2 regions of the Pseudomonas sp. Pso3 genome follow, and region 1 is predicted to be linked to the other one. Evidence: riboswitches for the same ligand, from Rfam matches in the RefSeq annotation. Region 1 holds a riboswitch; the other holds the start of a gene.
What was found. Region 1 has a riboswitch for cobalamin ahead of cobW (cobalamin biosynthesis protein CobW). Riboswitches for the same ligand answer to the same signal wherever they lie in the genome.

Region 1 (6,977 bases):
AACAGCCAGCTGCAGGCGAGTCCCAGGAGCAGCCAGAACGGCAGGTTGCTGGCCAGCACGGCGATCTGGAAGTGCCGTTGCAAGGCCTCCGGTGCCAGGCTCGCCTGGGCGACGGGTTGGGGCGCACCCAGCAGATGGGGAATGAGCAGCAGCCCGAGGGCGGCGATCTTGAAGCCGGGATGGCGAGTGAACGCCAGGAGCGCGAGCGCCGCGGCAGTGGCACCGGCAGTGCCCAGCCACCAGGCTTGACGCAGGGTGAGATCCGCCGCGGCCGTGCCGGGTAGCTCCGGCGGCAGGCCGAGGCTGGGCGCCAGGCAAAAGGTGGCATAGCCGGCCAGGCCCCACAGCAGGCCCTGGTGCAGGCGGGTCGGGCCTCTTAGATTGAACAGGCCCGCCAGGATCAGGCCGAAGCCTACCGCCACCACCAGGTTGCCGCCAAAGGTCGACAGGGTTCGCGGCCAGCCATCCGCCGGCGTCCAGGCTGCTTCTTCACCATGATGATGCTGTCCGGCCATGGCGGGCGCCTCGGTCTGGACCTCGTAGGTTTCCGCCTGGAGGATGAGCGGGGTCAGCCACAGGCTTTGCAGGGCACTCAGCAACAGGGCCGCAAGGAGGCCGGCCACGCCGGCACTGAAGGCAATACGCTGGAACATGGCGAACTCCTTTTAGTGGCAGGGGAAGCCTTCGCTATGGCGGGTATCGTGAGCGCCGTTGTGCAGCGCCTCGACATGGGAGAAACCGGCCAGAAGCACCAGGCCCAGGCCGAGCAGGCAGGCGAGCAGGGTGGCGGTCAGACGCTGGGTGCGGGTACTGGTCTGGGGCAGGGCGGTGGTCGAGCGGGTAGCGGTCATGGCAGGGCCTCGGAGTCGAAGCGGCAGGGACGCGCCGAGGCAGCGAGCCGCAGGCGGCCGCCGTCCAGCACGACCGCCCACCGCGGGTTGCTTGAAAGCAGCAGGCCGGTCTCCGGACTCACGAGGGTTGCAGGCTGCAACTACCAGGATCGCCTTCCCCAGACTTGCCGGCCGGGTGGCTCTGTGATCCTGCGCTCGTCTACCGTTGCGGGGGCAGTGCCGGACTCGGACCGGCTTCCCGTTTCACCGCGACCCATGGCGGAGTCGCGACACCTGAAGCAGCGGCGAGCAGACCACGCGCCTCGTCCGCCGGTCAAGTCTGGCCGATTGACACCCCGGCGGGGCGCTCGTAGCCTGTCGCGTTGCGAGGTGCTCTTGTCGGCAAGAGCTTGAAAGGGAACGCGGTGCGACACCGCGGCTGCCCCCGCAACTGTAAGCGGCGTTTTTAGCCTCTCCACTAGAGCCTGTTCATAATTTGCTGCGCGTCGGCCAAACTGCGTTGAAGCTGCTTTCGGAATGCTCATTTACCATTCGTAAACTCCGCTTCCTCAAGCATCTTCGCCTTGTTTGACTCTAGCTCGCGAAATTATGAACACGCTCTAAGGCCACTGCTCACGCGGGAAGGCCGGAGCCGGGCGCCGCGAGCCAGGAGACCTGCCTCGCCACGTTTCGAACACGCAACCGGGCGGGGTGATCCGGGCTGCCATTGGGGCCTCGCCGCGGCGCGAGCGCCTGGCATGCCTGCCCGTCTTCTTTCGCTTTCTCTCTAAGGGCAGCCCATGAAAACCCTGGCCAAGACCCCCGTCACCATCGTCACCGGCTTCCTCGGTTCCGGCAAGACCACCCTGCTGCGGCACATGCTCGACCACGCCGAAGGCCGCCGCATCGCGGTGATCGTCAACGAATTCGGCGAGCTGGGCATCGACGGTGAAATCCTGCGCCAGTGCAGCATCGGCTGTACCGAGGAAGAGGCCCAGGGCCGCGTCTTTGAACTGGCCAACGGTTGCCTGTGCTGCACCGTGCAGGAAGAATTCTTCCCGGTGATGAAGGAGTTGGTAGCCCGCCGCGGCGACATCGACCATATCCTCATCGAGACCAGTGGCCTGGCCCTGCCCAAGCCCCTGGTGCAGGCCTTCCAGTGGCCGGAGATCCGCAACGCCTGCACGGTGGATGCGGTGATCACCGTGGTCGACAGCCCCGCGGTGGCGGCCGGCACCTTCGCCGCCCATCCCGAGCAGGTGGACGTCCAGCGCCGCCAGGACCCCAACCTCGACCATGAATCGCCGCTCCACGAGTTGTTCGAAGACCAGCTCGCCAGCGCCGATCTGGTGATCCTCAACAAGGCCGATGGCCTGGATGCCGAGGCCCTGGCGCGGGTACGTGCCGAGGTCACCGAGGAGTTGCCGCCGGCGGTCAAGGTGGTGGAAGCCAGTCGCGGCGTGCTGCCGCTGTCGGTTCTGCTGGGGCTGCAGGCCGAATCCGAGGCCCATATCGACAGCCGTCCCACCCACCATGACCTCGAAGGTCATGAAGACCACGATCACGACGAATTCGACTCCTTCGGCGTCCAGCTGCCCGAGGTGGCCGAGGCGACCCTGCTGGCGGCCCTGGCCGAGGTGGTCAAGACCCATGGTGTGCTGCGGGTGAAGGGCTTCGCGGCCATCGCCGGCAAGCCGCTGCGACTGCTGGTCCAGGGGGTCGGCACCCGCTTCGACAAGCACTTCGACCGCCCCTGGAAGACCGATGAGACCCGCAGCACCCAGCTGGTGCTGATTGGCCAGGAGCTGGACCAGGCGGCCATCACCACCCAGTTGCGCGCCGCGGTCGCCTGACGCCAGATGCATCTGCTGCGTACCCAGCCGGGCGGCTTCGTCCCCGACGACGGCATCGCTCACCTGGCGCAGACGCCCGGTGAGATCGTCGTGCTCTGCAGTGGCGATTCGCACCTGGCGCTGCTGGCGGAGGCGACCCGTAGCCTGGACGAGGACTATCCGAGTCTGCGCCTGGCCAATCCCATGCAGTTGCAGAACCACGCCTCGGTGGACCTCTATGTCGAGGAGGTGCTGAGCCAGGCGCGAGTGGTGTTCATCTCCCTGCATGGCGGCCAGGGTTACTGGCGCTATGGCATGGAACGGCTGGCCGAGTTGGCCGCGCGGGGGCTGACCCTGATCGCGGTACCCGGCTGCGATCGGCCCGATCCGGAGCTGATGGCCCTGGGTACGGTGGCCCCGGAGCTGGCCGAACGGCTGTGGCGCTATCTGCGCCAGGGAGGGCTGGGCAATGCCCGGGATTTCCTGCATTGCCTGGCGGCCGAATGCCTGGGTGCCCCGTACACCTACCAGCCGCCACGGGAATTGCCGCGGGTGGCGGTCTATCAGCCGGAAGGCCTGGGTCTGGACGGCTGGCGCCAGCACTGGCGACCGGATTGGCCGACCGCGGCGCTGCTGTTCTATCGCACCCATCTGCAGTCGGCCAACACCGCCTTCGTCGACGTCTTCTGCCAGCAGCTGGCCGCCGAAGGGCTGAATCCGTTGCCTATCGCCGTGGCCAGTCTCAAGGAGCCGGCCTGTCTGGAGGAGGTGGAGCGGCTGCTGGACGAGACCAACGCCGCGCTGATCCTCAATACCACCGGCTTCGCCCAGTCCAGTCCGGAGCGGCCGAATCTGACGCCGTTCCGTCGCCCGGTGCCGGTGCTCCAGGCCATCTGCGCCCAGGACAATCGCGAGCGCTGGCTGGAGAATCCCCAGGGTCTGGGTGCCCGCGACCTGGCCATGCATATCGCCCTGCCGGAATTGGACGGGCGCATCATTACCCGGCCGATCAGCTTCAAGGGCCTGGCCTGGCGCTGCGAGCGCAGCCAGAGCGACGTGGTCAACTACCAGGCCGATGGCGAACGCATGGCCTTCGTCGCCCGTCTGGCGCGTAATTGGATCGAACTGGCACGGCGTCCTGCGGCGGACAAGCGCATCGCCCTGATCCTGGCCAACTATCCGACCCGCGATGGCCGCATCGGCAATGGCGTGGGCCTGGATACCCCGGCGGCAGCGCTCGGGGTACTGCGCGCCTTGCAGACGGCCGGCTATCCGGTGGCCAATCTGCCGGACAGCGGCACCGCCCTGATCGAGCGTCTGCTCGGTGGGGTGACCAACGACAGCGCCCTGCGCGATCTGCGCCCGGCGTTGCAGAGCCTGGCGCTGCAGGACTACCAGGCGTTGTTCGCCGGGTTGCCGCTCAGCCTGCAGCAGGCGGTGATCGAGCGCTGGGGCGGACCCGAGACCGATCCCATGCACCGTCGCGGTCGGCTCATGGTGGCCGGGGTGCGCTTCGGCCTGACCTTTGTCGGCATCCAGCCGGCGCGTGGCTATGACGTCGATCCGGCGGCGGTCTACCACGATCCTGCGCTGGTGCCGCCCCATGGCTACCTGGCCTTCTATTTCTGGCTGCGCGAGGCCTATGGCGCCCAGGCCGTGGTGCATCTGGGCAAGCACGGCAACCTGGAATGGCTGCCGGGCAAGGGCGTCGGGCTGTCGGCGGAGTGTTGGCCGGACGCCATTCTCGGACCGCTGCCCAACGTCTATCCCTTCATCGTCAACGACCCGGGCGAGGGCGCCCAGGCCAAGCGCCGCACCCAGGCGGTGATCATCGATCACCTGATGCCGCCGCTGACCCGGGCCGAGAGCTACGGGCCGCTGCGCGATCTGGAGCGGCTGGCCGACGAATACTATGACGCCAGCCTGCTGGATCTGCGGCGCGCCACCGAGTTGCGCGGCGAGATCCTGCAACTGGTGCGCGAGACCGCCCTGGATCGCGAGCTAGGGCTGGTGATCACCGACGATCCGGACAGCTGGCTGCCGCAGCTGGACGCCTATCTCTGCGATCTCAAGGAATCCCAGATCCGCGACGGCCTGCATGTGTTCGGTGAATCCCCGACCGGGCAATTGCGTCGCGATACCCTGGTGGCGCTCTTGCGCATCCCCCGTGGCGATGCCCAGGGCGGCAATGCCAGTCTGTTGCGGGCGCTGGCCAAGGATCTGCAGCTGGAGTTCGATCCCCTGGCCGCCGACCTGGGCGAGCCCTGGCAAGGGGCGCGCCCGGCTTGCCTGGCGGCGCTGTCCGCCGAACCCTGGCGCACCCTGGGCGATACCCGGGAGCGCCTGGAATTGCTGGCCCTGGCGCTGGTCGCCGCGATGGTCGATGCCGAGCCTTTGCCGTTGGCGCTGGACGAATTGCCGGCGACCCGTCCGGTGCTGGAACACCTGGTCACCCAGGTGGCGCCGGCACTGGACGGCTGTGGCCCCGCTGAAATCGTCGGCCTCCTGGCGGCCCTGGACGGGCGCTTCGTGCCGGCCGGTCCCAGCGGCGCGCCCAGTCGCGGGCGGCTGGATGTCCTGCCCACCGGGCGCAACTTCTTTTCCGTGGACGTGCGCAACCTGCCGAGCATGACCGCCTGGCGGCTCGGCTGGCAGTCGGCCAATCTGCTGCTGGAGCGTCATCTGCAGGAGGAGGGCGACCACCTGCGCCAGCTGGGTCTTTCGGTCTGGGGCACGGCGACCATGAGGACCGGCGGCGACGACATCGCCCAGGCCATGGCGCTGTTGGGTGTGCGCCCGGTGTGGCAGACCGGCAGCGCCCGGGTCGAAGACTTCGAGATCCTGCCGCTGTCGCTGCTGGATCGTCCGCGGGTGGACGTCACCCTGCGCATCTCGGGTTTCTTCCGCGATGCCTTCGGTGGTCTGGTACGGCTGTTCGATGCCGCGGTCCAGGCGGTCGCTGCCCTGGACGAGCCGGACGATCTCAACCCCCTGGCCGCCCAGGTTCGCCACGAGCGCGCTGCCCTGGAAGCGGCCGGTACCGCTGCTGACCTCGCCCGGCGTCAGGCCGGCTGGCGCATCTTCGGCGCCCAGCCCGGTGCCTATGGCGCCGGTGTTCAGGGCGCGGTGGAAGAACGCCAGTGGCAGGATCGCAGCGAACTGGCCACGGCCTACCTCAACTGGGGCGGCTACGCCTATGGCGCCGAGGATGAGGGCACCGCCGCTCGCGATGACTTCTCCCGCCGCCTCGGTCGGCTGCAGGCCGTACTGCAGAACCAGGACAACCGCGAGCACGACCTGCTCGATTCCAACGACTACTACCAGTTCCAGGGCGGCATGCTGGCCGCCGCTGAGACCCTAAGCGGCCAACGGCGCGCCAGCTACTTCGGCGACCATGCCCAGGCCGATCTGCCGAAGATCCGCACCCTGAAGGAAGAGCTGGGCCGCGTGGTGCGCTCCCGGGCAGCCAATCCCAAGTGGATCGCCGGCATGAAGCGCCATGGCTACAAGGGGGCCTTCGAGATGGCCGCCACCGTGGACTACCTGTTCGGCTTCGGCGCCACTACCGAACTGGTGGAGGATCACCAGTACCGGCAACTGGCCGATGCCTATCTGCTCGACGCCGATACCCGTGACTTCGTCGAGCGCCATAACCCCGAGGCCCTGCGCGACATGACCGAGCGCCTGCTGGAGGCCCAGCAGCGCGGTCTCTGGCAACAGCCGGGCGACTACCGCGAAGCCCTCGAACAGCTGCTGATGGATATGGATGAAGCCTGAGATGACCGCCCCTGTCTTTCCCCTGGCCGCCGTGGTCGGCGCAGACAGCCTCAAGTTGGCGCTGTGCCTGAATGCCATCGATCCCCGTATCGGCGGTGTGCTGATCGAAGGTCCCCGGGGCATGGCCAAGTCGACCCTGGCCCGGGGCCTGGCCGATCTGCTCGGCGGCGGTCCCTTCGTCACCCTGCCTCTGGGCGCCAGCGAAGAGCGCATCGTCGGCACCCTGGATCTGGATGCGGCGCTGGGCGAAGGCCGGGCGCGCTTCGCGCCGGGCGTACTGGCGGCGGCCCATGGCGGCGTGCTCTATGTCGACGAGGTCAATCTGCTGCCGGATCACCTGGTCGACCTGCTGCTGGATGTGGCGGCCAGTGGGGTCAACCGGGTGGAGCGCGACGGCATCTCCCATGAGCACGCCGCGCGCTTTTTGCTGGTGGGCACCATGAATCCGGAGGAGGGCGAGTTGCGTCCGCAGTTGCTGGACAGGTTCGGCTTCGCCCTGGCGCTGGACAGCCGGCCGGCCCCCCGGGAGCGGGCGGAG
Region 2 (6,977 bases), 1.7 Mb from region 1:
GCCGGTGGGCTTCGTCGGGGCGATGGAGTCCAAGGACGCCCTGGCCGCCGACAGCCGCGGCGTGCCCTATGTCATCGTCCGCGGTCGGCGGGGCGGCAGTGCCATGGCCGCCGCGGCGGTCAACGCCCTGGCCACGGAGGTGGAGTGATGGCGGGCCGCCTGCTCGGCCTGGGCGTCGGCCCCGGCGATCCGGAACTCATCACCCTCAAGGCGCTGCGCCTGCTGCAGGGCGCGCCGGTGGTGGCCTATTTCGTCGCCAAGGCCAAGGCCAACGCGGGCCAGGGCGGCAATGCCTATGGCGTCATCGAGGGCTATCTGCTGGACGGCCAGCAGCGCCTGCCGCTGGTCTATCCGGTGACCACCGAGAAGCTGGCGCCGCCGCTGTCCTACGAGACGGTGATCGCCGACTTCTACGACACCGCCGCCGCCCAGGTGGCCGACCATCTGGACGCCGGCCGCGACGTGGCGGTGATCTGCGAGGGCGATCCCTTCTTCTACGGTTCCTACATGTACCTGCACGACCGCCTGGCCGAGCGCTACGAGGCCCAGGTGGTGCCGGGGGTCTGCTCCATGCTCGGCGGCGTGGCCATGCTCGGCCTGCCGCTGGTCTATCGCAACCAGACCCTCACGGTGCTCTCCGGGGTGCTCTCCGCGGAAGAGCTCAAGGCGCGCCTGGCCAGCGCCGACGCCGCCGTGGTGATGAAGCTCGGCCGCAATTTCGAGAAGGTGCGCCAGGTGCTGCGTGAGCTGGGTCTGGACGACCGCGCCCGCTACATCGAGCGCGCCACCATGGACAATCAGCGCATCGTCGCGCTGGACGCCGTCGACCCCATGGCCTCGCCGTATTTCTCGCTGGTGGTGGTGCCGGGGGTGAAATGGAAGGGTTGAGCCCGGCCATCGTCATCCTCGGTCCCGGCGCCCTGGCCACCGCCCGCCGCTTGCAGGCCGGCCTGCCGGGCAGCCTGGTGCACGGCCTGGCCGGGCGGGTCGAGGGCGACGTCAGCTACAGCGCCTTCGGCGATCACCTGCGCGAGCTCTATCGGCAGCAGCGGCCGCTGCTGGTGCTCTGCGCCGCCGGCATCGTCATCCGCAGCCTGGCGTCCTTGCTGGACGACAAGACCGCCGAGCCGCCGGTGCTGGCCGTGGCCGAAGACGGCAGCGCCGTGGTGCCGCTGCTGGGCGGCCTGGCCGGCGCCAATCGCCTGGCCCGTCAGCTCGGTACGCTGCTGAACGTGGCCCCGGCCATCACCACCAGTGGCGAACTGAGATTCGGCACCTGCCTGCTCGATCCGCCGGCCGGCTATGCCCTGGCCGATGTCGACGTGGCCAAGCATCGGGTGGCCGATCTGCTGGCCGGCGCCCCGGTACGCATCGAGGGCGAGGCGCCCTGGCTGGATGAGGTGCCCCTGGCCCGCGATCCCGCGGCGCGGCAGCGTATCCTGGTCTCGCCACTGGCCAGCGCTGACGATCACACCCTGCTGATCCATCCCCGCGCCGTGCTGGTGGCGGCACGCGCCGATGCCACCGCCGCCGCCGTCACCGCGCTGCTCGCCAGCGCCGGCTATGCGCCGGGCGCCGTGGCGCTGCTGCTGGCGCGGGCGGAAGACATGGCCGCGCCCGGCCTCGCCGAGCTGAGCCAGACGCTGGCCGTACCCCTGAGATTCGTCGACGCCCGCACCCCGGACTTCGCCCGGGCGTCGGTGGCGCGGGCCCAGGCCCAGGGTCTCGCCCTGCACCTGCATGACCGGCCGCTGGACGCCGATGACCTCGGCCAGCGCCGTGGGCGCCTCAGCGTGGTGGGTCTCGGCCCCGGCGCGGCGGAGCTCATGGCACCGGTGGTGCGCCGCGCCCTGGACCAGGCCCAGGACGTGCTCGGCTACGCCACCTACGTGCAGATGGCCGGTCCCTTGCGCCCGGATCAGTTGGCCCATGCCAGCGACAACCGCGAAGAATTGCAGCGCGCCCGCCACGCCTTCGAACTGGCCGCCAGCGGTCGCCAGGTGGTCATGGTGTCGTCCGGCGATCCGGGCGTCTTCGCCATGGCCGCCGCGGTGCTCGAGGTGCTGGAAGGCGCCGACGATCCGCGCTGGGCGGCGGTGGAGCTGGAGATCCTCCCGGGCATCACCGCGGCCATGGCCAGCGCCGCCCTGGCCGGCGCGCCCCTGGGCCACGACTTCTGCCTGATCTCCCTGTCCGACAACCTCAAGCCCTGGGCGGTGATCGAGCAGCGCCTGCGCCAGGCCGCCGCGGCGGACCTGGCCATGGCCTTCTACAACCCCATCTCCAAGGCCCGGCCGCATCAGCTGGAGCGGGCGCTGGACGTCCTGCGCAGCTGCCGTCCGGCGAACACCCCGGTGATCCTCGGCCGCGACGTCGGGCGTCCCGGTGGCGGTCTCGAATACACCAGCCTCGGCGCGCTGCGCAGCGACATGGTGGATTCACGCACCCTGGTGATCCTCGGCTCCAGCCATACCCGGCGTTTCCCGCGGGCCGATGGCGGCGAGTGGGTCTATACGCCACGCTGGTACGATCCGGAATTGTTATAAAGTAACATTTAGTGCTTGAATCCTGGTCGCCGCTGGCTCACCCTCGGCGACCTTCCTGTTCCCTGGCGGGAAGCCGGTGCAACTCCGGTGCGGTCGCGCCACTGTGAGCTTCGCGAGAAGCGAGCCAGACCTTGCCAGGGGCTACCCAACATCCACAAGGGACGCGTCATCCCAAGGAGAGTCCATGTTTCGCCGTCTTCTGCCGCTGCTCGCCGCCGGCCTGTTGTCCGTTGCCTCTCTCACCACCCAGGCGGCCACCGCCTATCCGCTGACCGTGCACAACTGCGGTCGTGAGCTGGTCTTCGAGCGCGCGCCCCAGCGGCTGGTCAGCCTCGGTCAGGCCAGCACCGAGTTGCTCTTGCGCCTGGGCGTGGGCGCGCGGCTGGTGGGCACCGGCGTCTGGTTCGGCGGCTTGCCCGCGGACCTGCAGGCGGCGGGCAAGGGCATTCCGCGGCTGGCCGACAACGCCCCCAGCTTCGAGGCCGTGGTCGGCACCCGGCCGGACCTGGTGGCGGCCCAGTACACCTATCACGTCGGCCCCGGTGGCGAGGTGGCGGACTTCCCGCGCTTCGCCAAGCTGGGCATCGCCGCCTATGTGGCGCCCAGCGATTGCGAGGGCAAGGCGGTGACCGCCGATTCCAACAGCGATGGCAGCCGCAGCGCGCCCTTCGACATGCAGCTGGTGACCCGCGAAGCCCGCGAGCTGGCGGCCATCCTCGATGTGCAGCCGGCCGGCGAGCGTCTGGTCGCCGACCTGGACCGCCGTATCGCCGTCGCGGGCGAGCAGGCCAAAGCCGCCGGGGTGCAGGGCCGCTCGGTGCTGTTCTGGTTTTCCAGTCCGCGGCTGGAAGGGGATCCCTGGGTCGCCGGCAACCTCGGTGCGCCGGCCTGGATCGCCCGGGCCCTGGGGCTGCGCAACGTGGTCGACAGCGCCGAGGAATGGCCGGCGGTGAGCTGGGAGCGCATCGCCAGCCTGGACCCTGACTATATCGTCGTGGCGCGCATGGACCGGCGTCTCTACCCGGCCGATGACGTGGACAAGAAGCTGGCCTTCCTGCGCAGCGATCCCCTGACCCGCGAATTGCGCGCGGTACGCGAGAATCATCTGCTGGTGGTGGATGCCCCGACCCTCAATCCCTCGCTGCGGGTGGTGGACAGCGTCGAGACCCTGGCCGCCGACCTGGCCAAGCCGCAACCATGAGTCTGCCCCTCGCGGCCGAAGGCGCCCGGCCCTGGCGCTGGCTGCTGGGCCTGGCCGCGGTGCTGGCGCTGGCGGCGAGCGTGGTGCTGGCGGCGTCCTTCGGCGAGATGCCCATCGCGCCCCTGACCAGTCTGCAGGCCATCGCCAACGGCCTCGGCCTGGGGCCCTATCCGGTGGAGCGCATCGTCCAGGGCATCGTCTGGGAATACCGCCTCAGTCGCGCCCTGGTGGCCGCCTGCTGCGGTGCGGGCCTGGCGGTCTCCGGCGCCATCCTTCAGGCGCTGCTGCGCAACGCCCTGGCCGAGCCCTATGTGCTCGGCCTATCGGCCGGCGCCTCCACCGGCGCGGTGCTGGTGATGCTGCTGGGCGTCGGTGGCGGGGTGCTCGGCGTGTCCCTGGGTGCCTTTCTCGGCGCGGTGCTGGCCTTCGCCGTGGTGCTGCCCTTTCTCGGCAGCGGCGGCAGTACCCGCATCATCCTCGCCGGGGTGGCGGCTTCCCAGCTGTTCAATGCTCTGACCGCCTATATCGTCGCCACCGCGGCCAATGCCGAGCAGGCGCGCAGCGTGATGTTCTGGCTGCTCGGCAGCCTGGCCGGGGTGCGCTGGCCGGATGTCTGGCTGGCCGCCGGGGTGGTGCTCGCCGGGCTGCTGGTGTGCCTGGCCTGCGCCCGGGCGCTGGACGCCTTCGCCTTTGGCGAAGACGCCGCTGCCAGCCTCGGGGTGGCGGTGGGACCGCTGCGCCTGCTGCTGCTGGCCGTCACCGGCCTGATCACCGCCTGCCTGGTCAGCCTGGTGGGCGCGGTGGGCTTCGTCGGCCTGGTGATCCCCCATGTGGCGCGTTTCCTGGTGGGTCCGGGGCATGGCCGGCTGCTGCCCACCTGCGCCCTGATCGGCGCGCTGTTCATGGTGCTGGCCGACATCGTCGCCCGCACCCTGGTGGCCAAGCAGACCCTGCCCATTGGCGTGGTCACCGCCCTGGTGGGCGCCCCGGCCTTTGCCTTCATCCTCTATCGCGCACGGGAGGTCCGATGAGCCTCGCTGCGCGCGACGTGGCCTGGAGCGCCGGCGGGCAGCCAATCCTCGCCGGGGTAACCCTCGCGGTGCCGCCGGGCGGGGTGCTCGGACTGCTCGGCCCCAATGGCTCGGGCAAGTCCAGTCTGCTGCGGCTGCTGGCCGGGCTGCGGCGGCCGGAGGAGGGTAGGGTCAGTCTCGACGGGACGCCGCTGGCCGAGTTGCGCCGGCGCGACCTGGCGCGCCGGGTCGCCCTGGTGGAGCAGCAGGCCGGTACCGAAGCCGATCTCTCGGTGGCCGAGGTGGTGCGCCTGGGGCGCACGCCCCATCGCGGCCTGCTCGATGCCTGGAGCGCGCGCGACGCCGAGGTTTGCCAGCGCGCCCTGGCCCAGGTCGGCCTGGTCGACAAGGCGGCACGGCGCTGGCACAGCCTCTCCGGCGGCGAGCGCCAGCGCGCCCAGATCGCCCGCGCCCTGGCCCAGGAGCCCAGCGAACTGCTGTTGGACGAACCCACCAACCACCTCGATATCCAGCACCAGCTCGAGATCCTCGACCTGGTCCGCCGCCTGCCGGCGACCTGCGTGCTGGCCATCCACGATCTCAACCTGGCCGCGCTGTTCTGCGATCGCCTGGCGGTGCTGCGCGACGGCCGTCTGGTCGCCGAAGGCGCCCCCGGCGAGGTGCTGACGGCCGCGCTGATCCAGCAGGTCTGGGGGGTGAGGGCGCAGGTGACGCTGGACGGTCCCGACGGTCGGCCGTCGATCCGCTATCGACTGGGCTGACGGCGCCGCACCGGGCCGGCCCGTTCTTCGATCGCCTGCCTGAGCTGCTGGCGGCCGCCCAGCCAGAAGACGGCTTCGGTGGCGATGAACAGCGGGCCGATGGCCAGGCCGGCCAGGTCGTCGAGAAAGGCCGGCTTGCGCCCCTCGTAGTGGTGGCCGACGAACTGGATGGCCCAGCCGATCAGGAACAGACCCAGCCCCCAGGCCAGCCAGACGCCGGTGGTCTGGGCCGCCAGCGCGGCACCTAGCCAGAGGGCGAGCGCGAGCAGGACGCTCATCAGCAGCCCCAACGGCCGATCCAGGCGCAGATAGAAGAGCGCCACCGTACCGGCCACCAGCACCGCGGGTGACAGCGGCCAGCCGGCCAGGCTGAAGACCGGTCGCGACAGCAGGATGGCCACCGCCAGCACGATCAGCAGGATGCCGGGGAAGTGGCTGGCGATATTGCGCGGATCGCGGTGGTAGCTCGCGTACTGGCTGAGATGATCTTCCAGGGTCTTCATCGACAGGCATCCAGGCGACTGGGCGGGAAGCCTCAGCATGCACCTGGAGGCCCCTGCGCGTCTGCGGGTGTCGGCAGAAATGCGATTGCGATAATCGCCCCCTCGCTCGATAATCGATCAAAAGCCTGCCGAGGATAGGGTCGATGGACGATAACCGCACCGCTCACGCCACCGGCCTGCCGCCACTGGCTGCGCCGCCCATCATCGCCTCGCCGGCCAAGCGCATCGAAGCCTTCACCGGCGACCCAAATTTCATGACCTCCCTGGCCCGCGGCCTGGCGGTCATCCACGCCTTCCAGGAGCGCAAGCGCCAGCTGACCATCGCCCAGATCAGCCATCGCACCGAGATCCCTCGCGCCGCGGTGCGTCGCTGCCTGCACACCCTGATGAAGCTGGGCTACGTCACCACCGACGGGCGCACCTATTCGCTGCTGCCCAAGGTGCTGACCCTGGGGCACGCCTATCTGTCGTCGACGCCGCTGGCGGTCACCGCCCAGCCGGTGCTCGATCGCCTGAGCGAACAACTGCACGAAGCCTGCTCCATGGCCACCCTGGAAGGCGACGAGATCCTCTACATCGCCCGCTCGGCCACGCCGCAGCGACTGATCTCGGTGGACCTCAGCGTCGGCAGCCGGCTGCCGGCCTATTGCACCTCCATGGGCCGCATCCTGCTCGCCGCCCTGGACGATGCCGCCCTGCACGACTACTTGGAACACGCCGACCTCCAGGCCAAGACCAGCCGTACCCTCTATCAGCCGCCGGCGCTCATCGAGTGCCTGGGCCAGGTGCGCCAGCAGGGGTACGTCATCGTCGACCAGGAGCTGGAAGTGGGGCTGAGATCCCTGGCGGTGCCCCTGAGAGACGCCGCCGGCCAGGTGCTGGCGTCGCTCAATGTCGGCACCCACGCCAGTCGGGTCAGTCGCCAGGAGCTGGAG

Region 2: linked by a shared signal. The riboswitch ahead of ACZ5R1_RS02850 (ABC transporter substrate-binding protein) and the one ahead of cobW (cobalamin biosynthesis protein CobW) in region 1 are both predicted to bind cobalamin.

Annotation. Positions count from the first base shown of each region.
Region 1 covers NZ_AP043687.1:2,321,536-2,328,512, forward strand. The annotation lists gene ACZ5R1_RS10835 (CbtA family protein) at 1-653, opposite strand, end outside; gene ACZ5R1_RS10840 (CbtB domain-containing protein) at 666-851, opposite strand; cobalamin riboswitch at 938-1,143, opposite strand; cobalamin riboswitch at 1,202-1,527, shown strand; gene cobW (cobalamin biosynthesis protein CobW) at 1,631-2,683, shown strand; gene cobN (cobaltochelatase subunit CobN) at 2,690-6,439, shown strand; gene ACZ5R1_RS10855 (ATP-binding protein) at 6,441-6,977, shown strand, end outside.
Region 2 covers NZ_AP043687.1:600,811-607,787, forward strand. The annotation lists gene ACZ5R1_RS02835 (precorrin-8X methylmutase) at 1-148, shown strand, start outside; gene ACZ5R1_RS02840 (precorrin-2 C(20)-methyltransferase) at 148-888, shown strand; gene cobJ (precorrin-3B C(17)-methyltransferase) at 876-2,546, shown strand; cobalamin riboswitch at 2,553-2,699, shown strand; gene ACZ5R1_RS02850 (ABC transporter substrate-binding protein) at 2,731-3,747, shown strand; gene ACZ5R1_RS02855 (FecCD family ABC transporter permease) at 3,744-4,778, shown strand; gene ACZ5R1_RS02860 (ABC transporter ATP-binding protein) at 4,775-5,539, shown strand; gene ACZ5R1_RS02865 (Mpo1 family 2-hydroxy fatty acid dioxygenase) at 5,524-6,042, opposite strand; gene ACZ5R1_RS02870 (IclR family transcriptional regulator domain-containing protein) at 6,186-6,977, shown strand, end outside.